DNA from 3 places in the Exiguobacterium sp. s6 genome. Region 1 is predicted to be linked to each of the others. Evidence: riboswitches for the same ligand, from Rfam matches in the RefSeq annotation. Region 1 holds a riboswitch; each other region holds the start of a gene.
What was found. A riboswitch is a leader RNA that binds a small molecule or an ion and turns the genes downstream of it on or off. The one in region 1 is predicted to bind S-adenosylmethionine.
Positions count from the first base shown of each region.

Region 2: another riboswitch for S-adenosylmethionine. It lies ahead of mtnK (S-methyl-5-thioribose kinase); the one in region 1 lies ahead of KNP75_RS03995 (methionine ABC transporter ATP-binding protein).
Region 3: another riboswitch for S-adenosylmethionine. It lies ahead of msrA (peptide-methionine (S)-S-oxide reductase MsrA); the one in region 1 lies ahead of KNP75_RS03995 (methionine ABC transporter ATP-binding protein).

Region 1 covers NZ_JACSLN010000001.1:763,332-773,676, forward strand. The annotation lists gene KNP75_RS03965 (acyl-CoA dehydrogenase family protein) at 1-1,384, shown strand, start outside; gene KNP75_RS03970 (hypothetical protein) at 1,474-2,202, shown strand; gene KNP75_RS03975 (arsenate reductase family protein) at 2,248-2,610, shown strand; gene gcvH (glycine cleavage system protein GcvH) at 2,650-3,033, shown strand; gene KNP75_RS03985 (PTS sugar transporter subunit IIC) at 3,076-4,128, opposite strand; gene KNP75_RS03990 (thioredoxin family protein) at 4,316-4,573, shown strand; SAM riboswitch class I at 5,027-5,132, shown strand; gene KNP75_RS03995 (methionine ABC transporter ATP-binding protein) at 5,211-6,239, shown strand; gene KNP75_RS04000 (methionine ABC transporter permease) at 6,229-6,891, shown strand; gene KNP75_RS04005 (MetQ/NlpA family ABC transporter substrate-binding protein) at 6,922-7,749, shown strand; gene KNP75_RS04010 (MDR family MFS transporter) at 7,855-9,069, shown strand; gene sufC (Fe-S cluster assembly ATPase SufC) at 9,242-10,003, shown strand; gene sufD (Fe-S cluster assembly protein SufD) at 10,016-10,345, shown strand, end outside.
Region 2 covers NZ_JACSLN010000001.1:152,526-162,870, forward strand. The annotation lists gene KNP75_RS00905 (2-hydroxy-3-keto-5-methylthiopentenyl-1-phosphate phosphatase) at 1-122, opposite strand, end outside; gene KNP75_RS00910 (2,3-diketo-5-methylthiopentyl-1-phosphate enolase) at 119-1,276, opposite strand; SAM riboswitch class I at 1,346-1,447, opposite strand; SAM riboswitch class I at 1,653-1,755, shown strand; gene mtnK (S-methyl-5-thioribose kinase) at 1,837-2,991, shown strand; gene mtnA (S-methyl-5-thioribose-1-phosphate isomerase) at 2,988-4,022, shown strand; gene KNP75_RS00925 (sugar ABC transporter substrate-binding protein) at 4,015-5,091, shown strand; gene KNP75_RS00930 (sugar ABC transporter ATP-binding protein) at 5,091-6,464, shown strand; gene KNP75_RS00935 (ABC transporter permease) at 6,466-7,467, shown strand; gene KNP75_RS00940 (GNAT family N-acetyltransferase) at 7,477-7,962, opposite strand; gene KNP75_RS00945 (VOC family protein) at 8,042-8,422, shown strand; gene KNP75_RS00950 (winged helix-turn-helix transcriptional regulator) at 8,451-8,756, opposite strand; gene KNP75_RS00955 (lactoylglutathione lyase family protein) at 8,874-9,365, shown strand; gene KNP75_RS00960 (zinc-binding dehydrogenase) at 9,368-10,345, shown strand, end outside.
Region 3 covers NZ_JACSLN010000001.1:1,195,532-1,205,876, reverse strand. The annotation lists gene KNP75_RS06220 (GTP-binding protein) at 1-403, opposite strand, end outside; gene KNP75_RS06215 (hypothetical protein) at 506-769, opposite strand; gene KNP75_RS06210 (SMP-30/gluconolactonase/LRE family protein) at 782-1,663, opposite strand; gene rlmN (dual-specificity RNA methyltransferase RlmN) at 1,837-2,898, opposite strand; gene KNP75_RS06200 (amidase family protein) at 2,968-4,371, opposite strand; gene KNP75_RS06195 (hypothetical protein) at 4,483-4,644, shown strand; SAM riboswitch class I at 4,689-4,789, shown strand; gene msrA (peptide-methionine (S)-S-oxide reductase MsrA) at 4,852-5,364, shown strand; gene KNP75_RS06185 (GRP family sugar transporter) at 5,393-6,256, opposite strand; tRNA gene KNP75_RS06180 (tRNA-Ala) at 6,390-6,462, shown strand; gene KNP75_RS06175 (four-helix bundle copper-binding protein) at 6,578-6,910, shown strand; gene KNP75_RS06170 (3'-5' exonuclease) at 6,977-7,543, shown strand; gene KNP75_RS06165 (bifunctional glycosyltransferase family 2/GtrA family protein) at 7,587-8,645, opposite strand; gene KNP75_RS06160 (sodium:calcium antiporter) at 8,748-9,737, opposite strand; gene KNP75_RS06155 (HD domain-containing protein) at 9,953-10,345, opposite strand, start outside.

The DNA of each region.
Region 1 (10,345 bases):
GTACTTGCCGAAGCTCGCGACCGGCGAATGGATCGCGGCGTACGCCCTCACAGAGCCAGGCTCAGGCTCGGACGCGCTCGGTGCGAAAGCGACGGCCGTCTTGAACGAGGCCGGCACGCACTACGTGTTGAACGGCGAGAAGCAATGGATCACGAACGCCGGTTTCGCGAACGTGTTCGTCGTCTACGCGAAAATCGACGGCGACAAGTTCAGCGCCTTCATCGTCGAGCGTGACTTCAAAGGGGTCTCGACAGGGGCCGAAGAACAGAAGATGGGCATCAAAGGCTCATCGACACGGACGCTCATCTTAGAAGACGTCGAAGTCCCAGTCGACAACCTCCTCGGAGAAATCGGCAAAGGGCACGTCATCGCCTTCAACATCTTGAACGTCGGTCGTTACAAACTCGCGGTCGGTGCAGTCGGTTCGTCGAAACGTGCGTTCGATCTCTCGGTCCAGTACGCGAACGAACGTAAACAGTTCAAGACGCCGATCAGCCAGTTCCCGCTCATCCAAGAAAAACTCGCGACGATGGCTGCGAACATCTATGCGATGGAGAGCTCGGTCTACCGGACGGGCGGTCTGTTCCAAGACAGCCTCGACGCCCTCGGCGACGACAACATGCGTGACGGCTCGAAAGTCGCCCAAGCGATCGCTGAGTATGCGATTGAATGTTCATTGAACAAGGTGTTCGCCTCGGAGACGTTCGACTACGTCGTCGACGAAGCGGTCCAAATCCACGGCGGCTACGGCTTCATGACCGAATATGAAGTTGAGAACTTGTACCGTGACTCACGCATCAACCGGATCTTCGAAGGAACGAACGAGATCAACCGCTTGATCGTGCCGGGCACGCTCCTCAAGAAAGCGATGAAAGGCGACTTGCCACTCCTCGCCGAAGCACAGAAACTCCAAAAAGAGCTCATGAGCTACATGCCGCAAGAGCTCGACGGCTCACCGCTCGCACGCGAGAAGATGCTTCTGTCGAACATGAAGAAAATCAACTTGATGATCGCCGGAACGGCCGTCCAGAAATATCAGCAAGACCTCCAGAACGAGCAAGAGATTCTCGCGAAGATCGCCGACATCATCAGCGCCATCTATGCGCTTGAAGCGGCCATCGCGCGGACGGATAAAGCCATCGCCCGCACAGGTGCTGAGAAGAACGGACAGAAAGTCCGCTACACCGAAATCTTCGCCGAGCAAGTGTTCAAGCAAGTCGAACTCATGGCGAAAGAAGTGTTGTATGCGGCCGCATCGGGCGACGAGCAGCGCATGCTCTTGTCGGCGATGAAGAAGTTCAGCCGCTATCAGCCAATCAACGTCATCGGCACGAAACGCGAAGTCGCAGCGAGCCTCATCAAAGCGAACAAGTTTATCGTGTAAGCAAGCGAGAGAAAGGGTGGACCGGACGCGGTCGGCCCTTTCTTTTTGCCTTGCCGACACCGTACAATGGACGGAGGGAGGCGAAGTAGATGAGACGTAAGGAATTGTTAGAACGGATGGATCAAATCGGCCGCTCGGTCGCAGCGCATGACGGCACACTCATGCTCCTCGCGCTCGGTTCGATCGGGCTCGAGACGGACCGGCTCGATGATTATTCGGACCTTGATTTCTTTTTGATTGTCGAGGACGGACATAAGGCCCGCTTTATCGACAATTTGGATTGGCTCGCCGTCGAACCGCTGGCGTATCAGTTCCAAAATACGAAAGACGGACATAAGGTCATGTATGAGGACGGTATTTATGGTGAGTTCGCCGTGTTTGAAGTCGTTGAGATGCCTGGCATCGCCTACACGCCAGGCCGTGTCGTCTGGGAGCGGGACGAGGCGCTCCACGCCTTCGCGACGCCTAACGTCGTCACAGACGTCCCTAACGCCGCGTATTGCTATGAAGAGGCGCTGACGAACCTATACGTCGGATTGCTCCGGGAACGACGTAGCGAGCGACTTGCAGGTTTTGAACTCATTCAAGTCGCAGCAATCAATAACGTGCTGAAGGCACATGGGGAGATGAGTGATCCGTTCAATCCGACGCGACGCGTCGAGACGAAGCATCCTGACGTGACTAGGCTCCTTGAGCAAGGGGTATTAGGCTATGGGCGTTCCGTAGAGGCGGCAGCTGCGATTCTCGGTTATATCGAGGCGCGTCATCCGGTGAACGCGTCGTTGAAGCGAGAGATTGAGCGTTTGCTTGAAGCGTGAATGGTCGGTTCGGAATGTGCTACATTTATAGAAGAGGTGATGAACATGGTGACACTATATGGCTATCCGCCATGCAGTACGTGTAAAAAAGCAGAGAAGTGGTTGAAAGAGAACGACGTCGAGTATACATACGTCCATATCGTCGAGGCGACACCGTCGAAAGATGAACTGGCCGAACTATGGAAACAGTCGGGTCTCCCGCTCAAAAAATTCTTCAATACGAGCGGCCAAGTATATCGAAACGAAGGCATCAAAGATCAACTGCCAAATTTATCAGAAGACGAACAACTCGAGCTTCTCGCGAGCAATGGTATGCTTTTAAAGCGTCCAATCGTGACAGATGGTCAAAAATCAACTGTCGGATTTTCAGAAAAGTCGTTTACAGACGTTTGGGGCGAAGTGCTATAATACTCGTGTGAGTCTAATTCATTTGAGGGGGAAGTTAAGATGAGCAAAGTACCTGCCAATCTACGTTATTCAAAAGAGCACGAATGGGTTGAAGTGAACGGAAGCGTGGCCCGCATCGGGATCACGGATTTCGCACAAAGCGAACTAGGGGATATCGTCTTTGTCGAACTTCCTGAAGTCGGCGGCACGATTTTACTTGATGAGCCGTTCGGTTCGGTCGAGTCGGTCAAAACCGTGTCAGAGTTGTACGCTCCAATCTCTGGGAAAATCACAGCGGTGAACGAATCACTCGCCGATTCACCAGAACTCGTCAACGAAGCACCGTTCGAAGGCGCTTGGATGATCGAAGTCGAGTTGAACGACGCGTCAGACGTCGACAAACTCATGTCAGCCGAAGAATACGAAGCGATGATTCAAGGCTAAACAAAACCCGGTTTCTCTTCACGAGAAGCCGGGCTTTTTTGTTCATTCGAAATCGAGGCGGTAATGATCAGGCTGGATGAGCGACGTCCGGTTGAACAGGCGGTAGAAGATGATTCCGAGCGTCACCGGGATGAGTCCGAACAAGACGATGACGAGCATGACGTTCCAGAGCGCGAAGCCCCCCGGCATCAAATGCAAGGCGTTGATTGGACCGATGAGGCCGGAGACGCCGAAACCGGCACTGATCGGCGTGCCTTCGATCCGAAGGATGCCTGCGAGCGCTCCGAGGATGGCCGCATTGGCGAGTACCGGCAACATCATGATCGGACGACGGACGAAGTTCGCCATTTGAATCTTCGGTGACCCGAGGAAGTGGGCGATCGACGTTCCCGTCGCGTTCATCTGCCAGCCGGCGATGGCGAGACCGAAACCGGCGGCGACGACCCCTAGGTTGGCGGCCCCGGCCGCGACACCAGACAGGCTGATCGCTGTGGCGATGCCGACCGTCGAGATCGGCGAGACGATGATGAGCGAGAACGCCATCGCGATCAACATGCCCATCACAATCGGCTGCAGTTCCGTCATCGTCATAATGATCGTCCCGACGTATGTTGTGATTTGTGAGATGTAAGTGAGTAGGAACGCCCCGATCCCTCCGGCGACGACGATGACCGTCATCGGTAAGACGAGTACCGTGTACGTCTTCAAGCGTGGCGACAACTGCATGACGAGGAACGTCGCGAGAGCGGCCGTCACACCGGCCGTGATGACGTCACCGATTCCAGCCATGAGGAACGCCCCTTCTTCGATGCGGATGGCGCCGCTCCCGACTTGGGTCGCGATGCCGATCGTGCCGGCCTCGAGTGCCGAGCGTCCGAACTGCATGGCGACGGCGACACCGATGATGACCGGTAAGAGACGCATCGCAATTGTCGTCGCATCTAAGATGAACTGCAGTGACGGAACATAAGGTAAGATGGCTTTCGTTAATTCACCGAGCAAGGCGCTCGGGATGAGGGCGATGAGGATGGCAAGACTGAGGCCGTTCAAGACGTTCATCAAAAACTGTTTTCCGGTAAGCTTCTCTTCCGTCATTGGGGATTCACCTGTCCTTTTCTACTGGTATGCTGTTATGTACAAAAGCAATAAAGTTAATGACCATACTATGCCTCTTTCTAGCGAGCGTCAATACAAAATGTTGAAATGTTCAGAATTTTCCATTTGAGCACAACTTTTGAACAGACCGGCCCGGATTCATATACTTAGAAGAGAGGTGAGAACAATGATTACTGACGGATTCTTATATATATACGCCCCAATGTGCGGTACATGCGCCGTGGCCGAGCGGATGCTCTCGGTCGTCGAGGCCGTCGACCCCGAACTCCAGATTGAAAAGCGCGATGCCAACTTTATCCCGAACGAGCTCGAGGCGTATCAAGTCATGAGCGTCCCGGCGCTATTGAAGCTGGAAAATGGCCAAGTTCGCGATCGTTTGTATGCGTTTCAAAACGTCCAGCACGTCCTATCTTTCGTCAAATGAGATAGGATGATTAGAATAATCTGAAAATTTTAAATAATCAGTTGACACAGAAAGTTCACGAATGATATATTCATTACAACATCTTACTTGAACACAACATAGGTCGAGATTTTCCCGTCAGCAAGACGTTTTCGAACAACCGTTGCATGAGCTTACGCGATTTCAGGTGGACCTTCCCTTCGATTGTCCCCCAAAAAAATCAAGCGTCGGGGCACCGGTCGCGTAATTGCATGGTCCGTTCGAAGACCGAGTGATGATTGGGTAAAATCCCCCATATAAGGATGAATGCTCTGATCGGGCAAAAGAGGTTCATCTATGGGTTGTCCTTCAGTGACTCAAGGTGCTACGTTCTGTGTCATCCTCGGATGGCACCTTTTTTTAATTTGTCTGAAAAAAATAGTTTGACATGAAAATAATGTGTCGCTATGATAAAGCTAATCAAATACGCAACCACTCTTATCAAGAGAGGCTGAGGGACTGGCCCTATGACGCCCAGCAACCGCGGAGCAATCCGAAATGGTGCTAATTCCAGCAAGGTGTAAACCTTGGAAGATGAGAGCAATCGTTGTCCGTACCGATAAAGTACGCACGTTTGCTCAAACGTGCGTACTTTTTTTGTTGTCAGGAGGGAAATGGATTGATTCAACTACGCAATGTGGCCAAATGGTTCGATACGAAAAACGGTCGGGTCCAGGCGGTCGATGATGTGTCGCTTACCATCGAAAGCGGCGAAATTTTTGGAATAATCGGATATTCAGGGGCGGGGAAGTCGACGCTCATCCGCTTGCTCAACCGACTCGAGGCACCGTCTAGCGGTGAAATCGTGGTCGCCGGCAGCGAGCTGACGAAGCTCACGCCGAAGGAACTACGCGGGGTACGTAAAAACGTCTCGATGGTGTTCCAACACTTCAACCTATTATGGTCACGCACGGTCGCTGAAAACATCAGCTTCCCGCTCGAGCTCATCGGGGTACCGGCCAGCGAACGCAAACGCCGCGTCCAAGAACTTGTCGAACTCGTCGGCTTAGGCGGACGGGAAGACAGCTATCCGTCGCAACTATCGGGCGGTCAAAAGCAGCGAGTCGGGATAGCCCGTGCGCTCGCTACGAATCCAGAAGTGCTCCTCTGCGATGAAGCGACGAGCGCACTCGACCCGAAGACGACCGATTCGATTCTCGAACTGCTCGTCAGCATCAATAAAAAGCTCGGATTGACGATCGTCCTCATCACCCATGAGATGCACGTCATCCAAAAGATTTGCCACCGCGTCGCCGTCATGGAGGCCGGGAAGGTCGTCGAGACCGGACAAGTCGCCGAGGTGTTCCAACATCCGGAACAGCCGATCACGAAAGAGTTCGTCAAACAGATCGGCGCGGTCGAAGACATGTCGCTCACGTTCGAGCACTTGAAAGCGCGTTATCCGAGCGGTCAAATCGTCAAGCTCAAATTCTTGAACGAGACGGCCGAGCAACCGATTCTGTCAGAAGTGTTGAAGCAACATGATATCGGCTTCAACATCATCGGCGGAAACGTGACGCAGTCACAAGTCGGTGCCCTCGGGACATTATTCATCCAATTGATCGGAGAGCCGGCTGAAGTCGAGCGGGCCATCGCCTCAATCCGGTCGCAGGCAGTGGAAGTGGAGGTAGAAAGCGATGTTTCCTAATGTAGATTGGCAAGTCATGTTAGAACAGACGTGGGAGACGCTCTATATGACGCTCGTCGCCGGAGCCGCGACGTTCGTCATCGGTCTCGCCCTCGGGATGCTCTTATACGTCACGAACGAACCGCTCATGATGAAAAACCGTCCGATTTACACGGTCATCAGCGCAATCGTCAACGTGTTCCGGTCGATTCCGTTCATCATTTTGATCATCTTGCTCATCCCGTTCACGTTACTCGTCGTCGGGACGATGCTCGGGTCGACGGCAGCGTTGCCGGCGCTCATTATCGGTGCGGCTCCGTTCTATGCGCGGATGGTCGAGCTCGCCCTTCGCGAAGTCGACCGCGGCGTCATCGAGGCGGCTGAATCGATGGGTGCGACAAAATGGCAAATCGTCTATAAAGTGTTGTTCCCAGAAGCATTGCCGGCCATCGTGTCAGGCATCACGGTCACGATCGTCGCAATCGTCGGTTATACGGCGATGGCAGGGGTCGTCGGGGGCGGGGGACTCGGGAACTTGGCGTTCCTCGAAGGGTTCCAGCGTTCACAGAGTGACGTCACGTTCGTCGCGACCGTCTTAATCTTGGTTATCGTCTTCGTCATCCAGTTCATCGGCGATCGACTCGTATCAGTAATTGACAAGCGTTCCGCTTGATCTAAATAGAAAATTTGGAGGGGTTTTATAATGAAATCATGGAAAACAGTACTCGGATTGACAGCAGCTTCAGCACTTACGATTCTCGCAGCTTGCGGCGGAGATTCAGAATCAGGTTCGGGCGATGACAAGACGCTCGTCGTCGGTGCGTCAAACGTCCCGCACGCTGAGATTTTAGAGCACATTCAAGACGACTACGAAGAGAAGGGCTATACGCTCGAAATCAAGAAGTTCCAAGACTACGTCCTCCCGAACAAAACGCTCGCGGACGGCGAACTCGACGCGAACTACTTCCAACACGAGCCGTACCTCGAGTCGCAAATGGCTGAGAATAAAGACTACAAATTCGCATCAGCCGGCGGCGTCCACATCGAGCCGATTGGTGTCTACTCACAAGACTACAAATCACTCGATGAGTTGCCAGAAGGCGCTGAAATCATCATGAGTTCGTCAGTCGCTGACCACGGCCGAATCCTCACGATGCTCCAATCAGAAGGCTTACTCACGCTTGCAGAAGGCAAGACGACGGACGCGACGGTTTCAGACATCGTCGACAACCCGAAAAACTTGGAGTTCAAGACGGACGTTGAAGCGGCACTTCTCCCGCAAGCGTTCAACAACGGTGAAGGGGACGCGGTCCTCATCAACACGAACTACGCGATCGATGCCGGCCTCAACCCGCTCGAAGACGCGATCGCCCTTGAAGGCGAAGACTCACCTTACGTCAACTTGATCGTCACACGTGAAGGCGACGAAGATGATGAGCGCGTCAAGGCACTCCTTGAAGTCCTCACGTCAGAAGAGACACAACAGTGGATCTTGGACGAATACAAAGGCGCAGTCGTACCGGTCAAATAATAATTGTCGTCAAGGCTCGGGACATCCCGGGCCTTTTTTGTTTGGAGTAGTTTTGGCGCACCAATAGAAGTACACTACATATATGTAGAAAAAGGGGGGATCCGGATGAACATACGACACATTCATCCGCTGACGCTGGGTGTCTTATTTGGTACATTTTTTGCCCGGCTGTCGACATTTTTTGTTATGCCGTTTTTTGCGATTTATCTTGCGACGCTTGGCTTCTCGGCGAGTGTCATCGGGACGGTGTTCGCCATCTCGGCGTTATCGGGGTTATTCATGAGCTTTTTTGGGGGCACGCTGTCTGACCGCTATGGGCGCAAACAGTTGATGCTCATCGGGATCGCCTTGAATGCGATCACGTTCAGCGGGTTCGCGCTCGTGACGGAATTATTTTGGTTTTACATGTTCTCGGTACTTATGGGCGTGTCACGGTCGTTCCTCGAACCGGCGTCCCGCGCGCTTATCAGCGACACGACGCAACCGGACCAGCGCGTCATCGTCTACAATGTCCGCTACTTTTTAATCAATATCGCGGCGGCGATTGGTCCATTGCTCGCGGTCGTGTTGTCGCTCACCGGGGCGAAGAGCGCCTTCTTCGTTGTCACGGGCGTCTATGTGTTATACGGTCTTGTCATTTCGACGTTGTTCCGGAAATATCCGTTCGAGGAAGGGGACGGCGTCAAAGTCCGGCCGCGCTTGACGGAGACGTTCCGTGTGTTACAACAAGATAAGACGTTCCGCTACGTCATCATCGGGATGATTTTCGCCATCATCGGCTATAGTCAGTTCAATGCGACGTTGCCGCAGTTCATCGCGTTCCATGACGGCTTCAGCGATGGCTCACGTTTGTTCGCCTATCTATTGACGGTCAATGCGATCACCGTCCTCATCGTCCAATATCCGATCATGCGCTTCGGGATTCGCGTGTCGCCGATCAAGTCACTCTTTTTCGGCGTCGGGACGCTGTCGACGGGGCTCCTGCTCATCGGTTTTGCGACCGAGACGTGGGTGTTGTTCATCGCGATGGTCATCTTCACAATCGGTGAGGTGCTCATGTTCACGATGACGGACGTATTGACGGACGAATTGGCACCGGCTCACCTGCGCGGGACGTATTTCGGGGCGATGGGGTTGACGGCGCTCGGTCAGACGATCGGCCCTGTCATCGGCGGGGTGTTGCTCGATGGGTTTGATAACGCCGCGTTGCCAGTGTTTGGAAGCTTGGCCGTGTTGACGGCTTGCGGCGCCTTCTTCTTCGCCGGCGCCTTGAAAGAACGGAAAGCAAGTTTGGCCTTAATCGAGGAAAAAGTTGGATAAAGTCTTGATTTCCCGATATTCTCATTCTCAACATTTAAGTTTTATTGAGAATGAATAATAAGGTGAGTCGCTTGAAATAAAAAATTGCCTAGATTAAGATTAGAATATATCTAATCTACGCCAAAAATGGCGAGAAAACGGAAGGGGTATCCGAATGTCTAACGTACCACACATGAAAATTGATGACCTCCGCGTCTCAATCGAAGGAAAAGAGATCGTCAAAGGTCTTAATCTTGAAATTAAAGGTGGCGAAATTCACGCCATCATGGGTCCTAACGGGACGGGTAAATCTACACTCGCATCGGCACTTATGGGACATCCATTGTATGAAGTAACAGGCGGAAGCGTCGATTTGAACGGCGAAGACGTACTCGACATGGAAGTTGACGAGCGCGCGCAAGCCGGAATGTTCCTCGCGATGCAGTATCCTGCTGAAATCAGTGGTGTCACGAATGCCGATTTCTTGCGTTCAGCAATCAACTCACGCCGCGAAGAAGGACAAGAAATCTCACTCATGAAGTTCATCCGTGAACTCGATGCGAAGATGGACGTCCTCGAAATCCCTTCAGAAATGGCACACCGCTATTTGAACGAAGGCTTCTCAGGCGGAGAGAAAAAACGTAACGAGATTCTTCAAATGATGATGATTAAACCGAACATCGCCATCCTCGATGAAATTGACTCAGGTCTCGACATCGATGCGCTCAAAGTCGTCGCCAAAGGCGTCAACGAAATGCGCTCAGAAGAGTTCGGCTGCTTGATCATCACGCACTATCAACGTCTCCTCAACTACATCGAGCCAGACTTTGTTCACATCATGATGGACGGTAAAATCGTCATGTCAGGTGGCAAAGAGCTTGCACAACGACTCGAAGCAGAAGGTTACGACTGGGTGAAGCAAGATCTTGGAATGACAGTAGACACAGAAGCGTAAGGAGGCTGTACGATGACCGTACAATTTGAATTGGATGCACAAGCAGTAGCGGCACGTGCAGAGGCGCTCGGTGGACCGGCATTTATGGTCAACCGTCGCAAAGAAGCAGCAGAACTTGCGCCGACTCTCGCCTTGCCAAAAGTTGAAAAGATCAAGATTGATAAATGGGACTTCGTCTCTGGAGACGTCGAGCTCACGAAGCACGACGGCTTGACGCCTGAAATCGAAGCACTTCTTGGAGACCACCGTACAAACGTGCTCGTTGAACGCAACGGTCATGTCGTCTACAACGAACTCGCGACGCCAGAAGGTGTCCTCTTCATGGGCATCAACGAAGCGATG
Region 2 (10,345 bases), 610 kb from region 1:
TGCTCGAGGACCGCGTCTTTCAACTCGACCCAAGCCGGCGGGGCGAACGCCTTCATCAACGCGATGATATTGTCTTCCGCCGTAATCGTCCCGTCAAAGTCGCAGAGGATATGGATCGTCATCGTGACGCCCACGCCTTCAACGCGGTATCGAGCTCGTCCGTCTGCCCTTCGGTTTGACCGAGTACGTGAGCGATGGCTTGTCGGAACGCACGAGCCCCGGCGGCTGCACCGTCCGGATGACCGTGAATGCCACCGCCGGCGTTGATGACGACATCCGTCCCGAAGTCCCGAATGATATCGGCGACGAGTCCCGGATGAATCCCCGCGGACGGGACCGGCAAAATCGGCTTCGACCAATGTGGTTCGGCACTCTGGTCGCGAATCACGAACGCCTCGTCGCGCGGTGTCGCAAGTGAGCCGTACGGTGACGGGAAGAGCGTCAAATCGGCCCCGGCGAGGCGAGGGAGTTTACCGAGTAAAAGCGAATGACTGATTGACCCGGTCAAGGCGCCGGCAAAGGCCGGATGTGCCAAGATCGGGACGTGGATATCCGGATCGTTCGCGAGTTCGCGCAGTGCGTCGAGACCGTACGTATAGACGTTGAACAGGAGCGCCGTCGCACCGGCCTCGGTGAGACGGAGCGCCTGGTCACGCAGACCGAACACGGGGCCGCTCAGCGTGATCGCGTACAGGACGCGTTTCCCGGTCGTCTCGAAGTGGGCTTGAATGACGTCTGCTCCGATCCGGGCCCGTTCGAGCGAAGGGGTGAGCGGGTTGTCGTATAAAATCTCGTCGTCTTTGACGATATCGATGCCACCGGCGAACTGATCGCGGAGTTGCTGCTCGAGAAACGCGAGGTCACGGCCGATGACGCCTTTGAAGATGCTCATGACGAGCGGGCGATCCTGAACGCCGAGCAACTCACGAATCCCGTCGACACCGAACTTGGCGCCTTTGAAATCAGAGGCGAGCGTCTCCGGCAACGTCAAATCGATTAATCGGACCGAATCATCGAGGGACAGTTTCCCGAACGTCGTCGTCAAGATGGATGAAAAGTCAGGGCTGACATTATGTAACGGATAGCGGATCGTGAAGCGGCTCGTCGTGTCCGTATGTGTGGTTGATACGACCTCACCTCGGAACGCCTGTAACTGCTCTTGCTCTAAGTGAGGCAAGTCCGTCCATGTGCCGACGGTCAGCTCGAGGGCGATCTTGTCGGCGACGGTCGCGACCGCGTCCGTCTGTTTGATTTCATATGTGGCAGTGATACTCATATGGTTCCTCCTTCCAGGCAAACAAAAATGACCCCATGCCGAGGCAAGAGGTCATCATAAAAAAATGAACTCTTATCTCTCAGCTTACGCTGCAAGAATTAGCACCGTGCCATCTCTGGTCGGTTGCTGCGACATCATCGGGCTTGTCCCTCCGTCTGCTCTTGATAAGAATGTGATTTGAAGTTGTGAAATTTAATTGAATTTTTGCACAGAATCGTCACATCGTCAATTCCTTTTTTTCCAAAAAAAATATTTTGGAAAGTTGTTTCCATATATGCACAAAAAAAGACGAAGTTACATCGGGAAATTGCCGTTGACAATCGTGACGTCGAGTCCGTAATATTCAGCACATAAGTTCACCGAATCGAATAAACCACTCTTATCGCGAGTTGGCAGAGGGAATTGGCCCGATGACGCCGCAGCAACCGACCACTAGGCACGGTGCTACATCCACCAGACGAATGTCTGACAGATGAGAGGAACAACCAGTTTGGCTGTGCCTCTTTCTCGCGGAGAAAGGGGCTTTTTTTGTGGGCAACGTACAGGAAGGGGAAAACATTATGTCATATCAACCATTTACAGAACAGACCGTCGTCGAGCATGTGAAAACGTTGGGGTTAATCGAAGACGGAGGCATCACGCATTGCGAGGAGATCGGAGACGGCAATTTGAACCTCGTTTTCCGCATCCGACAAGGCGAAACGAGTCTCATCGTCAAACAAGCGCTCCCATATGCGAAAGTCGTCGGCGAAAGTTGGCCGCTCACACTTGAACGGGCGTGGATCGAGCAGTTGGCGTTGCGCGAATTCGCCAACGTCGTCCCTCGTTTCGTGCCAGTCGTGCTTGGCAGTGACCGCACGCTCGCCTACACGATTTTAGAGGACCTGTCAGATTTTGAGATCGTTCGGACAGGCTATTTGGAAGGGAAAACGTATCCTGAACTTGCCCGCCATGTTGGGGAATTTTTAGGCGAGACGCTGTTCGCGACGTCGGATTACGCGGCCGGACCGATCGTGAAGAAGCGGATTGAACGTGACTATTACAACCCGGAACTGTGTGACATCACCGAGAAACTCATCTTCACCGACCCGTTCAAAGATGCGGAGTCGAACAACATCGAGACGGCGCTGCGAGAAGATGTCGAACGCCTTTGGCAAGACCAAGCGCTCAAGGTCGAGGTGACGAAACTGAAAGTCGGGTTTGTCACGAAACATGAGGCGCTCCTGCACGGCGACCTACATACGGGCAGTATTTTCGCGACTCAACAAGAAACGAAAATCATTGATCCAGAGTTCGCGTTTTACGGACCGTTCGGCTTCGATCTCGGACAAATCATCGCCCATTTGACGCTGTCGACGTTCCATGACCCGCTCAAACGCTTCGAACGTTTCACGGACGTCTTGACGGTATGGGAGACGTTTGAGAAGACGTTCCGGGTCAATTTTGAGCGCGCCGTCGAGCCATTTAACACAGACGGCTTCGTCGACGAGTTGTTGCGGACGATTTTCAGCGACACGATCGGCTACGCCGGTTGCGAACTCATTCGCCGTGCCGTTGGACTCGCCGGTGTCGCCGATCTCGAGACGTTGCCGGAAGCGACGCGGCTCGAACGAAAACGTGACGCACTCGCTCTCGGGACGGCGCTCATTAAAGAACGCCACAGCGTCGAATCGATTGACGACTTGGTGACGCTTTTGTCGGGGGTGCGCGTATGACGGTCCAAAATATCCGTTTCCATCCGCAGACGGACGAACTCATCGTATTAGATCAGACGTTGTTGCCGCATGAAGAGCGGTACGTGACAATCGAAACGCTCGAACAGGCCGAACATGCCATCGAGACGCTCCAAGTCCGGGGCGCCCCGGCTATCGCTTACTTCGGGGCGTTCATCCTCGCCAAAGAGGCAAGTCGGTTAGTCGATGACCCGGACTTCACGCGTCGGCTCGATCTCGTCGGACGCCGCCTGATCGCGACCCGGCCGACGGCGGTCAATCTGCAAAACGTGATCGAGTCGCTCCTTGATTTAAATGTCGGGGATGACTTCGAGGCGATTGCCGAGGAAATCAAACGACGCGCCATCGCTTTGTATGACCGGGACGTCGATACGTATCGGGCCATCGGTGAGCATGCACTGACGGTGTTGCCGGCCGGGGGGAACGTGTTGACGATTTGCAACGCCGGTGCCATCGCGACATCGCGTTACGGGACGGCGCTCGCGCCGTTTTACGTCGGAAAAGAACGTGGCGTATCCTTCAACGTCTTCGCTTGTGAGACGCGGCCGCTCCTGCAAGGGGCACGCCTCACCGTCTGGGAGCTCGACCGGGCCGATATCGACGTGACGCTCATCACGGACAATATGGCGGCTTGGACGATTCAGTCGAAACGAGTCGACGCCATCATCGTCGGAGCCGACCGCATCACACGGACGGGTCACGTCGCCAATAAAATCGGGACGTTACAACTCGCCGTCCTCGCCAAGCATTACGGCATTCCGTTCTACGTCGCTGCGCCGCATTCGACGTTCGATTTGACGGCGGACGACACGATTGAAATCGAGGAGCGGAATCCGTCAGAAGTCACACATATCGGCGGTCAACCGACGGCGCCCGTCGGTATCACCGTCTTCAATCCGGCGTTCGACGTCACCACACCGGACCTCATCACCGGACTCATCACCGAGGCGGGTGTATTCGAACCGACAGAAGCCGCCATCACACATCATGTAGGGGGAACGATTCATGTCTAAAAAAATCTTGATTTTGTTATTCACATTCGTCTTGGCGCTCGTCGGTTGCACGAACGAGCAAGCGGCTCCATCAAAGCCGGCCGAGAAGACGGCAGAGACGAAACCCGTCTCGGTCTCGAACGGGACGTTGCCGAAAGATATCGATGTCGCCTTGATTATGCAGATGTCGATCGGGACGTTCTCGTCGCAGTATATCAATGGGGTGACGGAACAAGTCGAATCGTTCGGCGGCAACGTGAAAGTGTACAACGCCGACAACGATCTGTCGAAGATGGCGAGTTACGTCGACACGGCGACGACGCAAGGGGTCGATGTCATCTTGATTGACCATGGCCGCGCCGATGCATTAAAAGAACCGGTCCAACGCGCACTCGACAAAGGCATCAAAGTCGTCGCGTTCGACAACGATTTGACGAACGACGGGGTGACGGTCATCGACCAGGACGACTATTCGCTCGCTTGGCGTTCGCTCAAGGCACTCGCCGAAGATTTGGACGGCGAAGGCAAAATCGTCACGATTTGGGTCGGTGGCTTCACACCGATGGAACGACGCCACACGATTTATGATGCGTTCTTGAAACGCTACCCAGGCATCACGGAAGTCGCCAAGTTCGGTTCGGCGACGAACAATACGGCGCTTGACACACAGAGCCAGATGGAAGCGATTTTGAAGAAGTATCCGGAAGGGGAAATCGATGCCGTATTCGCAATGTGGGACGAGTTCGCCAAAGGGGCGAGCCGTGCCATCAAACAGGCCGGACGCGATGAGATCGCGGTCTATGGCATCGATTTGAGTGACGAAGACCTGCAGCTCATGCAAGAGGACGGCAGCCCGTGGAAAGTGACGGCGGCGACGGATCCGGCTGAAATCGGACGGATCCAAGTCCGTTACGCGTATCAAAAACTGGCGGGTGAAGAGACGCCGTCGATTCATTCGGTCGACCCATATCTCGTCGACCGTGACGTCTTGCCGGACGAAAAAGTGACGATGGACGACCTCGGCCAATACGTCCCGAACTGGGGCGCGTCAGACGCGGCCTGGTCGGACTGGATGAAAGGGACGGACTGATGTTACGGCTGGAACGCGTCACGAAACGTTATGGCGACGTCACCGTGCTCGACGATGTCAACTTCACGCTCCGACGTGGCGAGATTCATGGCTTGCTCGGGTTGAACGGGGCCGGAAAGAGCACGCTCGTGAAGCTGTTGAGTGGCGCCATCACCCCCACATCCGGGACGATCGAGCTCGATGAGACACCGGTCACATTCACACCGGCCGAGGCGATACGCCGTGGGATCATCACGGTGTCGCAAGAAGTCGATGACGCCCTCTATCTCGATTTACCGATTTATGAAAACGTCGTGCCGTGGCAGGCGGTCGAACGGATTCGTCCTCGTGAGCTAAAACAGCGAGCAGCCACCTACTTGGAGCGCGTCGGACTGGATCTTGATGTGACCGAACCGGTCGGACGATTCCCGCTCAGCGTCAAGCAACGTGTCTTGATTGCCCGGGCGCTCGCGAGTGATGCGGCCTACCTCTTGCTCGACGAACCGACGGCCGCCTTGTCGACGGAAGATGCGACGTCACTGCTCACGTTATTGCAATCGCTCGCAGAGGAAGGTGTCGGCATTCTTCTCATCACGCATCGGTCGGACGAACTGTCGTGCGTCACCACGACGACGACGTTCCTCCGGGATGGCCGCATCGCTTACGAAGGGCCGTTTCAGGCGTTGTCAGAACGGGATATCCATACGTATTTGAGCGGATCCGACATGGCAGAAGCGGTAGAGAAAGCCGTTCCGGAAACCGAGATGCGGATTCAGGCAGAGCTCACGTTACCGGCGTTCGGGACGAGGTTGTCGTTCACGGCGTATAAAGGCGAAGTCGTCGGCATCGGCGGCGTCACCGGGAGCGGGAAGACGGAGTTGATCGAGGCGCTATTCGGTCTCTCCGGCGTTGAACAACAGATGACGTTGGACGGGAAACCAATCAAGATTCGTGAACCACGTCAGGCGGTTCGGTCCGGGTTCGCCCTCGTACCGGAAGAACGCCGGAAACAGGGGCTTTTCCTCGACGATTCGATTGAACGGAACGTCCTCGCGATTGAAGGGAAGGCGAACGCAATCACACGCGTATTGGCCTCGCTGCGAGTGAAATACGACCAGGTCGGGCAACCGGTCCGAGAATTGAGCGGAGGGAATCAACAAAAAGTCGTCCTCAGCAAATGGCTCCTCGAGGACCGGGACGTCTATCTGCTCGACGAACCGACGAAAGGCGTCGACGTGACGGCGAAACGGGACATTTATGAACTCGTCACCCGCCTCGCGAAAAATGGAAAGACTGTCATCTTTACGTCGAGTGAACCGCATGAACTAGAATTGATCGCCAACCGGACGCTTTGGCTCGACCGCGGCCGTTGGCAACAGAAAGGAGGCGTCTAACATGGCCCAACTCGTCATCAAACAACGCACGAAACGCTTCAGCGGCATCGGTCAATACGGTACGTTGTTCGCGATTCTCGCACTCATCGCCGTCTTCGGCGTGACGAACGACCAGTTTTTGACGTACGCGAACTTCAGCGACATCATCAAGTCCGTATCGATCGTCTCGCTGCTCGCCCTCGGAGTGACGTTCTCGCTCATCGTCGGCGGGTTCGACTTATCGGTCGGCTCAACGGCGAGCCTCGCGACAATCGGTGCGGCGTCGAGTCTCGTATTACATAGTCAAGAACTGCTCGTCGCTTTGCTCGTCCCGATTGTACTCGGCGTGCTCGTCGGGCTGTTGAACGCGCTCGTGACGATCAAGTTCCGCTTACCGGACTTGCTCGCGACGCTCGCCATCATGTACGTCATCAACGGGGTCCAATTGACGTATACGAAAGGATTCTCGATTTACGACAACATGCCAATTGAAGGGGGAACGGCACCGGGACGTTTCATCCCGTCGTTCCTCTTCATCGGCCAAGGTTCGATCGGTCCTGTCCCGTTCGTCGCCATCTTGATGATTCTCTTCTTCGCCGGGGCCCATCTATTTTTGACGTATTCGAAGACGGGACGCGAATTTTATTACGTCGGCTCGAACGTGGAGGCGGCCCGCCGCTCCGGCATCGCCGTCACGCGTATCAAGCTGTACGCGTACGTGTTGAGTGGTCTGTTCGCGGCCATCGGCGGCATCATCTTGGCGTCACGCATCGGTACCGGACAAGTATCGGCCGGGGCACCGCTGTTGATGGACGCCGTCGCGGCCGCCTATATCGGCTACGCCGTCTTCGGGACCGGACGACCGAACGTCGTCGGTACGTTGATCGGTGCCATCTTGATTGGGATTTTGCTGAACGGACTGACGATGTGGGACGTGCCATATTACGCCCAAGACATCGTCAAAGGCACAATTTTGATAGCGGCGCTCGGCTTGTCATACATCCAAAAGAAGCAGCTCACATAGGAAAAGTCCTCAGAACGGTTGGTTCTGAGGACTTTCTTGACGTTCCATTTGGATGAAGGTGAACGTGCTCCCGTTCGTCGGTTGTTGAAACGAACCGGTCTGCGTGAACCCGCACGCCTCATAGACACGGATTGCCCGCACGTTGAAGGCGGCGACGGACAAGGTGATGCGATGAGGTGAGTACGTCGCTTTGACGAAGTCGAGAATCGATGTGACGAACGCTCGTCCGCTCCCGTTGCCGGTCAAATCGGGCTTCATGCCGAGCCCGATATCGACCGTTTCAGCATCCGTTGGCGCGACGCTCACGAACCCGACGAGTTCACCGTCAGACGTGATGGCGAACACCGACTGTCCACGCTGTTCGACGTCTAAAAATTCGGCCAAATCGTCCTGATCGGCCTCCATGTTGTAAAAGGAATAATCCCCTTCATAGTGCCACGTGTAGGCGATCGTTTCCGCCTGTGGCTGGGTCAGGACAGCGAATTGATGGGTCATTTGAATTTCCTCGTTTCACGAGCAGGATGTAGTGCTACACTCATCATAGCACCACCAACTTGGAAAATGAGGTGATTACATGGGAATCAAGCTAGATATGATTGGCATCGTCGTCGAAGACATGAAACGGGCGCTCGATTTTTATCGGCTGCTCGGCCTGTCGATTCCGGAAGCGATGGATGGGGAAGCGCACGTTGAGGTCGATGACGGCGGTGTCCGGCTCGCCTTCGATGCGGTCGAAGTGGCCGAATCGGTGTATGGGGAATGGAAACCGGCGACGGGGCACCGGGTCGAACTTGCTTTCTTGTGCGATAGTCGGAATGAACTGGATGCGCGCTATGAAGCGATCGTCGGACAGGGCCATGCCTCGCACCGCGAACCGTGGGATACGTTTTGGGGACAACGTTACGCCATCGTCATCGATCCGGACGGAAACCTGATCAGCCTATTCGCAGCATGACAAAACCCGCGCCGGATTCGGCGCGGGTTTATTCGTCGTGTGTCTCGCCCCAAGAGCAGAGCGCCTTCATGGCTGGTTGCAGGCTGAGTGCGTCCTCGGTGAGCGAGTATTCGACGTGAAGCTGTTTCTCGGTCGAATAGTCGATGCGGCGGACCATGCCAAGTTGTTCGAGTTCACGGAGTTGGTCGGTCAACACTTTACGGCTGACGTCGGGGATGGCGCGCTGAATCTCCGAGAAGCGGCGCGGGCCGTTCTCGAGCGTACAGTACACTTGAGGCCGCCATTTACCGCCGATGATGTCGAGCGCCTTATTGACGGGGAACGGGGTCGTCATGTTCAATTCGCCTCGCTTTCGGGTAGTTACTTGAATGTGCGTACTATTTTTCTTGCTTCGATGAAGGTATCGTATCGTTATCCAACAAATTGAGCAAACAAAAAGGAGCGGATGACAGTGACTTATCCACGTACATTCTCACATATCGGACTATCGGTCCCGAGTGTGACCGAAGCAGTGAAATTTTATGAGGACGTGATGGGCTGGTACACCATCATGCAACCATCAGACGTCGTCGAGGACGACTCACCGATCGGTGTCATGTGCACGGACGTGTTCGGACCGGGCTGGGGCAACTTCAGAATCGCCCACATGTCGACGGGTGATAAGATTGGCATTGAGCTGTTCGAGTTCCCGAACAATGAGAAGCCGGAGAACAATTTCGAGTTTTGGAAGACGGGTATTTTCCACTATTGTGTCCAAGACCCGGACATCGAAGGACTCGTCGAGAAAATCGTCGCCCATGGCGGAAAACAACGGATGCCAATCCGGGAATATTACCCGGGCGATAAACCGTACCGGATGGTGTATTGTGAAGACCCGTTCGGCAACCTTGTCGAAATTTATTCGCATTCCTATGAACTGACGTATTCGGAAGGAGCGTATTGAGCATGAAGGCTTGGCTACTTGATCAACCTGGATTAGAATATCTACACATCGGTGAGGTGGAGCGACCGACACCAGATGCGGGCGAACTTCTCATCAAAGTCGAAGCGGTCGCCTTGAACCCGGTCGACTATAAAGTCGGCACGAACGGCAACCCGAACTGGTCGTACCCACACATTCTCGGCGTCGACCTGGTCGGGGAAGTCGTCGAAGTCGGTTCGAGCATCGCCAATATCATTACCGGTTCACGTGTCGCCGTCCATACGAGTCTTGGAAACAACGGCGGCTTCGCCGAGTATGCGGTCGTCGACGCGCGTGCTTGTGCCGTCGTCCCGCCTGATGTAAGCGATGAGGCCGCTGCGGCTATCCTTTGTGCCGGTATGACAGCGTATGAGGCAATCATGCAGAAGTTGAACACGCGCGACAAAGAGACGATTCTCGTCCACGCCGGAGCGGGCGGGGTCGGTGGTTACGCGATTCAACTTGCCAAAAAACTTGGGCTTAAAGTGTTCACGACAGCATCGCCGGAAAACTTTGACTGGGTCACATCGCTCGGTGCCGATGTCGCCATCGACTACAACGTCGAGGACGTGACGGAGAAAATCATGGAACTGACAGACGGTCGCGGTGTCGACTTGATTTTGAACACGGTCGGACGCGATGTGGCGACGGCCGATTTGGATCGACTCGCATTCAGCGGACAGCTCGCTTATATCGCCGGTCCACCTGACATGTCGAACATGAAAGGGTTCACGCTGTCGCCTTCGATTCATGAAGTCGCCCTCGGTGCGGCCCATGCGAGTGAGAACGAGCGGGCCATCCGTAACTTGTCCTATATGGCCGAAGAGATGATGAAGCTGCTCGAGGCGGGTGAATTGAACGATCTCGTTACGGACGTCTTGCCGTTCGAACGGTTAAAAGATGGTTTGGAACAGCTACAAACACGCAAAGTGCGCGGCAAATTAATCGTCCGCATGCGCGAC
Region 3 (10,345 bases), 430 kb from region 1:
CGACGGTCACCATCGCATCAATATAGACTCGGCTCGTCAAATCGATGCCGAGGGCGTCATCGGCATATGTAAACGTTTGGGCGACCGGGATCGGCTCTGAGATACCGGACGACTCGATGATGATTCCGTCGAGGTCCCGGTCGTTCGCAAGCTCTGCTACCGCCTCGAGCAGGTCCTCACGGAGCGTGCAACAGATGCAGCCGTTCGATAGTTCGACCAACTTTTCGTCCGTCCTTGAAAAACCGCCCTGTTCAATCAATCGCTCATCGATATTCAACTCGCTCATGTCGTTGACGATGACGGCGTATTTCTTGCCCGTCCGATTGTTCAATATGTGGTTCAATAGTGTCGTCTTACCGCTTCCTAAATAACCGGACAGCACGGTGATCGGGATTCGTCTCATTCTACCCACTCCTAAATCGTAATGATTACTTTTTAGATAATGACGGGTCGGTGACGTCTTGTCAAGAAAAAAACACGCCCGTTTCCGGACGTGTTCTCCTGCCTATTCCTCTAACGCCTTGCGTTCGGCCTCTGAGCGTGGATAGGCGTTCGCCTGCCATTCGGCTCGATAAATCGAGTCGAGCTGGGTCAGACCGACCTCATCCGCGTCCTTGTCGGCATCCACACTCGGCGTCTCATCCCACCGCGGATTCAAATACGTATGATCGTCTTCCCGGTTTGCCTCCAACAGCTTTTGAATCCCGACCCGGGCGACCGCCGCGAGCGCCAAACCGATTCCCGCACGAACGAGCAATCGTTTTACCATCTTCGTACCTCCTTATCGACCAAACCGATAGAGCGGCATCCCTTTCACATCTGTATCAATTTTAAAGACCGACCCTGCGTCCGGATGGGCCTCGAGCGCCGCGTCATCCATTCCTTCGCGCGCCGTCGTGATCGCAAGTTGTTTCAAGTCATCACCGACGAAACAGCATGACGTGACGTTCGGGGCCGGCACGAGCACCTCGAGCACTTTTTCACCCGTCTTCGGGTTCCAGCGCGAGACGCGTCCGCCCGCGAAGTGGGCAATCCATAAAAAGCCGTCCTCATCGGATGTCATGCCGTCCGGGAATCCTTCCTCATCTTTGAAATCGATGACGACTTCCCCATCCCCGAGTGTTCCTGTTTTCAAGTCGAACGGGTATTTGCGGACCGTCTCGGTCGGTGTATCGATATGGTAGAATGTCGAGTGGTCCGGAGACCATGTCAGACCGTTCGACAGCGTCAGTTCACTGAGCATGACCTCGGTCGTGCCGTCACGGTTCAAGCGATAGAGCGTCGCCTCGTTCTCCTCGTCGTTGAGATGAAGCGTCCCGGCAAAGATTCGTCCGTACGGGTCGGCCTTTCCGTCGTTGAAGCGAAGATCCCCTTCCGGGTCATCGAGTTCGACGAGTTTATCGAGTCGCTTCGATCCCTCGTCCCATTCATAGATGCCGTCTTTCAAGCCGACGACGACGCCGTCTGTCACTTTCGGGACCGCAAACCCGATCTGTTGTCCCATATCGAACGATGACAGCTCGTCTTCCTTTTCGTCGTACCACCAAAGTGTGTGTCCTTCGATGTCGACCCAATAGAACCGTTTCAGTTCAGCATCCCAACACGGGCCTTCCCCAAGTGTATTTCTGACTCGAATCCATAACGCAGCGTTTACTGTCTCCATTGAATTGCCTCCACTCTCTACATTGATTTCAACTGACTATTCCCTGAGCGGACGAGGTCTATTCAAGATTTTTCAAAATCGTTCCGCAGAGTTAGGGGCGATGTCCGTCTTTCCTTCACCGGAGCGGCTCTATGAAAAAAAACTCCTTGAATCATTCGATTCAAGGAGTCCACTTATTTCGCACCTTCGACGTTCATATGTTTACTGCGCAACTGGCCGCATGCCGCATCGATGTCAGTCCCGTGCTCAAGGCGGACACCGGTGTTGATGCCACGCTTCTTCAAGACATCATAGAACGCCATGATGTCCTCCGAGGTACTGCGCTCGTATTGGATATGCTCGTTGACCGGGTTATACGGGATCAAGTTGACGTACGACTTGTCCTTAATATCGTCGATGAGCGCCGCCAATTCCTCGGCGTGCTCCGGTAAATCGTTCACTTTCGACAGGAGAATATATTCGAACGTGATTCGTTTGTTCGTCTTCTCGACGTAATACCGGATGGCCGGCATGAGCTTGTCGAGCGGGAACGCCCGGTTGATTTTCATGATTTGCGTCCGCAGCGCGTCGTTCGGCGCATGGAGCGACAGCGCCAAGTTGATGCGCAAATCGAGGTCCGCGAACTTGTAAATCTTGTCGGCGAGTCCGCTCGTCGAGACGTTGATTTTACGCGGCGCGATCGCGAGACCGCGCTCGTCCTTGACGACACGCAGGAAGTCGACCAAGTTGTCAAAGTTATCGAACGGTTCGCCGATCCCCATGACGACGATATGGCTGACCCGGGCCCCTTCGCCGACTTCGTCCAAGTAATGTTGCACGGTCATGATTTGTTCGACGACTTCGCCCGCCGTCAAATCACGTGTCTTCTTCAAGAGACCGCTCGCACAGAAGCTGCAGCCGATATTGCACCCGACCTGCGTCGTCACACAGACCGAACGGCCGTACTTATGTCGCATGAGCACTGTCTCGATATAGTGCCCGTCGTGTAGTTTAAGTAAAAATTTGACCGTCCCGTCGCCCGCCTCTTGTTTGACGAACAGGTCTTGCGTCGAGATGACGTATTCGGCGGCGATCGCCTCACGCACCTCGGCCCGTACCGAGATGTCCTCGATTTGCTTCACTCGGTCGATGTAGAGCGAGTCCCAGATTTGTCTCGCATGGAAGGCGCTGTATCCCCAAGAGACACACGCTTCTGTCAGCTGATCGAACGTCAGCCCGTATATAGATGGTTTCATTGCTATCTGTCCTTTCTTCAATCCGCATACGTACCATTGTAGCGGACGTGGACGACGGGTGCAACGTTCTTATAACGGTGGAACGGGACGCGAAATATGTCGCTCGAACGCATACGCCAGACGGATCAAGTCACGTTCGGCATAACTCGTCCCGGTGAACGATAGGCCGAACGGCGCCCCGCTCGCTTTCAAGCGATATGGGATCGTGATGGTCGGATGCCCGGCTTTTGCCGCCATGTCATAGTTCAAATCGTGAGGCAAGACGAGCGCGTGCAACTGCTGTTCGTTTAATAGGCGGTCGAGTCCGTCCGTCTTGGCGTCACGCACGTCATCGAGCCGGCGCGTCAAATAGGCCGCCTCGATGAGACGTCCCGACAATCTTTCCGCTTTCTCGAACGTCTTTTGTCCGTGCGGGATCGTCTCAGGATGTCTGTTGTTCCAGTCCATCAAATCCGACAACGTCTCGTACGGGAGCGTCGTCGTGGCCAGGTACGCCTCGATCCCGAGTTTGAACTCGTGGTACAAAATATCGCCTTGGTCGAGTGTATCATGGGCGGGCAGTTCGACTTCGACAAGGTCGATGCCGCTCTGTTTCAACAGCTCGGTCGTCTCACCGTATAATGCTTGTTCTTCTGTTGATAAATCAGCTTTGACGATCCCGACACGCATCCCGACCGCTTGGCGCTCGTCGAGGCACGTCCGATACGGCGGGCCGGCCGGGAGGTTGAGTGTCGCCGGGTCCGCCGGGTCTTCCCCTACCATCGCCTCAAGTGCCCTTACCGCGTCTTCGAGCGTTCGTGCCATCGGTCCCGCCGTATCTTGCGACCGCGAGATCGGGATGATGCCACTCCGACTGATGAGGCCGACGGTCGGTTTGATGCCGACGATGCCATTGTGCACGCTCGGATGGATGATGGAGCCGCTCGTCTCGCTACCGACAGCGAGCAGTGTCAGGTTCGCTGCGACCGCAGAGGCCGAACCTGAGCTCGAACCTCCGACATCGAGCTTATCCCCATATGGATTGAGCGTCTGCCCACCGACACCGCTCCAGCCGTTCGGCATGCCCTCGGTCAAAAAGTTGGCCCATTCGGACAAGTTCGCTTTCCCGAGGATGATGGCCCCGCTCGCTCGCAGGTTTTGGACGAGATGGGCGTCCCGGCCTGCGAAGTGATGTTCGAGGGCGACGGCCCCGGCCGTCGTCTTCATGAGTCCGTCTGTCTCGACATTGTCTTTGATCAAGACAGGAATGCCGAGTAGCGGCAAGCGTAACCCGCGACGAAACGCCCGGTCAGCCGACTCGGCCTCGAACAACGCGTCCGGGTTCACCTGGATGACCGCCTTCAGTTTGTCGTTGAACTGGGCGATCCGGGTCAAATAGTAGGCCGTCACGTCACGCGCCGTGAACGTTCCTTCTTTATATCCGCGATGGGCAGATTCGATATCGAGTTCCATAAAATCAAATGTGTCAGTCATATTGATTCCTCCTTTGGTCACTCGATGGTATTCGCTATCGCCACATGATTTCCTGTTTTCGTTCGCCAACGAATGTGTAACTTGGTACACTGAAAGAAAAGGGAGGTTACTATGAACCGTTCGTACGTACTCGTCTTATTGTCCGTCTTTGCCTTGTTCTTCTTACAGTTATATGCCGGGGACGCCCCGTATACGCTACCGCTCTCCATCGTGCTCGTCATCCTGATCCTCGGTGCCACCTTGCTCCAACTACGGCGCAAGCCAAACCGTTGACGCCGCTTCAAATCTGATGGTATGATGCTGTCACCAACTACATATCGATATCTTGAGTGAACGAGAGACCTGGCTCTATGACTTCACAGCAACCTGCTACGGCAAGGTGCTACTACCAGCAAGGTGATTGCCTTGGCCGATATGACAGAGCGCTCATGTCGATGACATGGGCGCTTTTTTTGGAATGAACATGAGGGGGACTTATTAATGGAAAAAGCAACATTCGCAGGCGGCTGCTTTTGGTGCATGGTGACACCGTTCGAGGAACAGCCCGGCATCGAGTCGATCGTATCAGGTTATACGGGAGGTCACGTCGACGATCCGACGTATGAACAAGTGAAGACAGGGACGACAGGACACTATGAGGTCGTCGAGATCACGTTCGACCCGACGCTGTTCGCTTACGAGCGACTGCTCGAACTGTATTGGATTCAGACCGATCCGACCGATGACGGCGGTCAATTCCAAGACCGAGGCAGTCAATATGCGCCGGCCATCTTCTATCATACGGAAGAACAACGTGTGAAAGCAGAGCAGAGTCGCGACGCGCTCGCGGCGAGCGGACGTTTCCAACAGCCGATCGTCACGAAGATCTTACCGGCTGACACGTTCTATCCGGCCGAGGAGTACCATCAAGACTTCCATAAAAAAAATCCGGCCCACTATAAAGAGGACCGGAAAAAATCTGGGCGTGACGCATTCATCGAACAAGCCTGGTAAGCGAAAGACGGGTCGTCTGACCCGTCTTTTAGCTTTTGGCGATTCCGAGCATGAATCCGGCCACGACAATGAGGCCGATACCCATAAAGACTAAGACACGTTCTTTCGTCGTCTTCTCTTCTTTTAATAGATAGATCCCGCCGAGCGTCGCCACGACGACGTTCAATTGCGACAAGGCGAATGACGTCGCGATTCCGACTTCACCGCTCGACACGAACAGCCCGAAGTTCCCGATCCCCCAGGCGATCCCGGCCAAGATATTTTTGAACGTCTTCGGATCGAACTTCTTCACATCTTTCTCACGCAGGCTGAACAACAGCGCCGCGACGAACATCCCGACCGACTGTGGCAAGATGGCCGTGATCCCGTCGACCTCGAAATAGTTCGTCAGGACGGCGTACGTCACGTAACCGATACTCGACACGAGCAGGACGAGCAAGCCTTTCTTCAAGGCGCCGCTACTGTCGCCGTCTTTGTTCTGCTGATACGATGTCAACGCAGCCCCAATCACGATGAGAACGAGCGCCGAAAATCCGAGCCATAGTTCGGTCGTCGTTTTCCAGTCTCCGAGGACGATGACACCGAACAACGATGTACCGAGAAGCTGCATGCCGGTGCTGATCGGCATCGCCTTCGAGACACTTAAAATTTGAAACGATTGGAACTGTAAATATTGTCCGAGTGCCCAAAACGCGCCGGAGATGAATCCGGTCACGATTGCGAGCGTCGTGAACCCGGGATTGAACACGAGTGCGATAATGACCGCCATCACCATCGCCCCGATTGTCGTCCCGATCAACTGTTGAATCGGCTTCCCGCCGACCTTTGAGACGATGAGCGGGATGCTCCCCCACATCAAGGCAGGTAAGAGTGCGAGTAAAATCATTTCCATACATGACACCTGCTTTCGTAATATAACATCATTTGTGATTTTCCCACGTTCAGTGCTGATTAAACTTTGTTCAAAAAAATTAAAAATAGCCATTGCCAAATGTTTTACTAGGATGATATAATAATTTTCGAACGGGGCATTAGCTCAGCTGGGAGAGCGCCACGCTGGCAGCGTGGAGGTCAGCGGTTCGAGCCCGCTATGCTCCATTATTGAAGTCACCACTCATTTGAGGGGTGACTTTTTTTGCGTCGCCGCTCGGTTTAACTCATCCGCTAGCGGGTAATGATTGTAAGACATCATTATTCTAAAGGGGGACTTATCATGGACCGAGCCTCTGTCGAAGAGACCATTTTAGCCGTCATCGACTGTATGCGGGCAAGTAATCATTGTTTCTCAAAATGCTTACAAGAAGAAGACTTGTTGATGGTCGCCGAGTGTATCCGGCTGACGAAAGAATGTTCGGAAGTGTGTGCACTCGCCTTGAACGCGCTCGAGACCGATTCGGCTTTCACCAAACCGATTGGTGCACTCTGCGCCCAGGTGTGTGACACGTGCGCCGTCGAATGTGGCCGCCACTTGCACGACCATTGCCAACGCTGTGCCGAAGCATGTCTCCGCTGTGCCGAAGCATGCCGCAACCTCGTGGCCGCATAATCGCTTTTTAGTCTAACGATATGTTAGACTTTTTTTATACTTGTTTTTACGAGAAAGGGATCAATTATGCCACATTCAATTCTTGCCATCGACGTCGAGACGGCGAACCGCGATAGTCGCAGCATCTGCTCTGTCGGCTGGAGCCTGCTCGTCGACGGTGAAATCATCGAAACGAACCAACTGCTCGTCAATCCGGAGGAAGACTTCGATGCCGGCAATATCCGGGTCCACGGCATCCGGCCGAGCGATGTCTGGGACGCCCCAGCGTTACCCGAGGTGCTCGAACAGCTCTATCCGACGCTGCGGGATGTCGACCTCGTCATGGCACACAACGCATCGTTCGATATGGGCGCGTTCAAGAAAGCGATCGCCAAATACGATTTATATACGTTTCCGACGATCGAGTACGGCTGTACCGTCAAGTTGTCGAGAAAACTGTATCCAGGTCTGCCGAATCACAAGCTGAACACGATGGCGGAATATTTGAACGTCCCGTTCATGCATCACGATGCGGCTGAAGATGCTCGCGTCTGTGCCCTGCTCATGCGCGACATGATGCAGAAGACCGGGATCCATGATCCGCGTGAACTGCACCGGTACACATCGGTCAAGCTCGGAAAACTCGCTTATTGAACGATATGCATGCCAGACAGGCCAAGACACACGTCTTGGCCTGTTAGCGTTTAAAGATCCATTTTTTCTGGACATAATAACTGACGACGAACAAGAAGCTGTCGACGAACACTTTGATCCATACCTCACCGTCGCGGATGACATAGAACAGCGCATAGACGAGACCGGCCGACAGCGCCATCTGCAATCCGACGAGTCCGAAGTATTTCGGCATCGCCCGCTTCGCCTTCGAATGGAACACGATTTTCCGATTGACGAAATAATTGAATAGCGATGACAGGATACGGGCCACGACCGTCGCAATCAAGACGTGCGTCGTCTCGAACCACGGATTCAACAAATAGACGAACAAGGCATAGAACCCGATGTCTAACAGAAATGATGCGACCGATGATAATGAATAGGCCAAAAACATGCGATAGATAAGAATCGAGTCGATCACCGGCCGGAAATGGGACGAGGCGTTTTCTGCCACATAGACGGTTTGAATTGGTGTCTGATGAATCGGGACTTGCAATCGTTTCGTGAACGTCAACATGTTCATCTCGAACTCATAACGGTTCCCCGGCACATCAAGCAATTGTTCCGCATACCGCAACGGAATCGCCCGAAGGCCGGTCTGGGTGTCCTTCAGACGAAGACCGCTGCCGAGCAACATGACGCCGCGCGTCATCTGATTTCCGAATCGGCTCCGGAACGGGATATCGGACCCTGAAAAGTCGCGACAGCCCATAATCAAATGATGAGGCCAGCGTATGCCTTCTTCATACAGCTTCAAGACGTCAGTCGGCAGATGTTGCCCATCCGCATCGACCGTGATGACCCCGTTCGTTCTAGGGAAATGCTGAACGACATGTCGAATCCCGGTTTTCAATGCCGCACCCTTCCCTTGATTCCGGGTATGCTCGAGCACCGTGACCCATTTTCCGACCTCGTCAAAAATCGGACGGGACGTCTCGGCACTCCCATCGTTCACGACGAACAGATGGACGAACCCTTCTTCTTTCAACTCCCGGACCAGTGTGACGAGCGCTTGATCGGGATTATATGCTGGGATTAATATGACGTAATCATCAAGACGTTCCACGGAATGCATTTGCATCGCCACCCCTCCTTCCCTCCTTCTATACCCAAGTGAGTGAAAAGTGATTCCTCGAACCGCCTCAAACAAAAAACACGATGTCCGAGGACACCGTGTGGTCGATCAACCGATGAAGATGAAGTAAGACGACGCGAAATAGACGAGGACGACGAGAACGGACGGCAAGACGTAGCGGAACTTCGACGTGACATCTTTTCGAAGGACACTGTACATGACCAAGACCGACAAAATCGTGATCCCGATCGCCGTCACCAAGTGTGACGTGGACACATCCGCCAAAATCGAACCGCCTCGGTAGAAGACGTCCGACATCGCGATGATGAGCATATTGAAGATGTTACTCCCCAAAATCGAACCGAACGCCAAGTTGACGTTTCCAAGCTTCAAGGCGACGAAGACGGCGACCGCTTCTGGGAGCGACGTCGAGGCCGCGATCAAAAAGCTGCCGACAAAGCTCGAACCGAGTCCGGTCACGACGGCGATTTGGTCACCTAACACTGAAAGCGCCGTTCCGGCCGCCATGATGACGAGAGCGGCGATGATGAAGCCGATGACCGCGCGTTTGATCGGAATTGAGTCGGTGACGCTGACACCGACCTCTTGCTCGACTTCACGTTCTGTCGTAGTTTCTTTTGGACGTTGTCCGATATAGTAAATCCCAACCGCGTACAACCCTGCAATCAATAAGGCATCGATACCAATCCCGAGAATCGTGAAGTCGATGCGAATGACGAGTGCGAGCATCGTCACGAGCGTCAACATCAAACCGAGACTCGCCGTGTAGAGGTGATCCCGACTTGCTTCGTTAAATAGACGCTTCTGACGATAATACAAGTCAAACATCGCCAAGATAAAGATGTTGAACAAGTTCGAGCCGAGCATGTTCCCGATGGCGATATCCGGGTTATTGATCATGACGGCCGATACGCTCGTCGTCACTTCCGGAAGCGATGTCGCTCCGGCAAGCAACACGGTCCCGACGAGCATGCCGCTCATCGTCGACTTCTCGCTGATGACGTCGGCATATGTCGATAATTTGATGGCAGCATACACGGTGAGTGCTGCGGCCAAGATGAAGTAAATAAATACCATATTTCTGTGTCTCCCCTTTTTCAAAAAATCAAAAAAGACCTTTTTATGGACGCCGAAGAAGCATCCATAAAAAGGTCTCGCGGACTTGGATCAGAAGCTCGATGGACCGAGTGCGTTGCACCGTAGTGACGATCCATCGACCACATTCGTGGTCGCTACTCCCCTTCTTATGTTCACGATGAATATATCACGTTTAAGGTCACTTGACAATCATTTCACTCAAGCCACGCGACGATCTCGTCCGACTGCAATGCCATTCGATACGATAATTCATCGATCGCTTGGAGTGCCGGGAGCGACAAGCGTTCCCACAGTCCAGCTTCTTTCAATTGAGCCGACAAGGCGTCGAGCTCGAGTTGATTGACCTCGGTCCCGTGACGATACCCTTCGCGCATCGTCTCGTTCAGCTCGAAAGCGGTCTGACAAAGCGTCGTCGTCTCTTGAAGCCACTCTTCTTCACGGAACCCATGTTTGATGACACCGAACAACTTCTCTAACTTCTCGGTCCGCCCTTCTTCGACTCCGTAAAACAACAAGTTCATTTCCGTCTCGAACGCTTCGATGAGCGTCGTCGTCTGCGCGAACGGCTTCAACGCATGGAGCAGTTC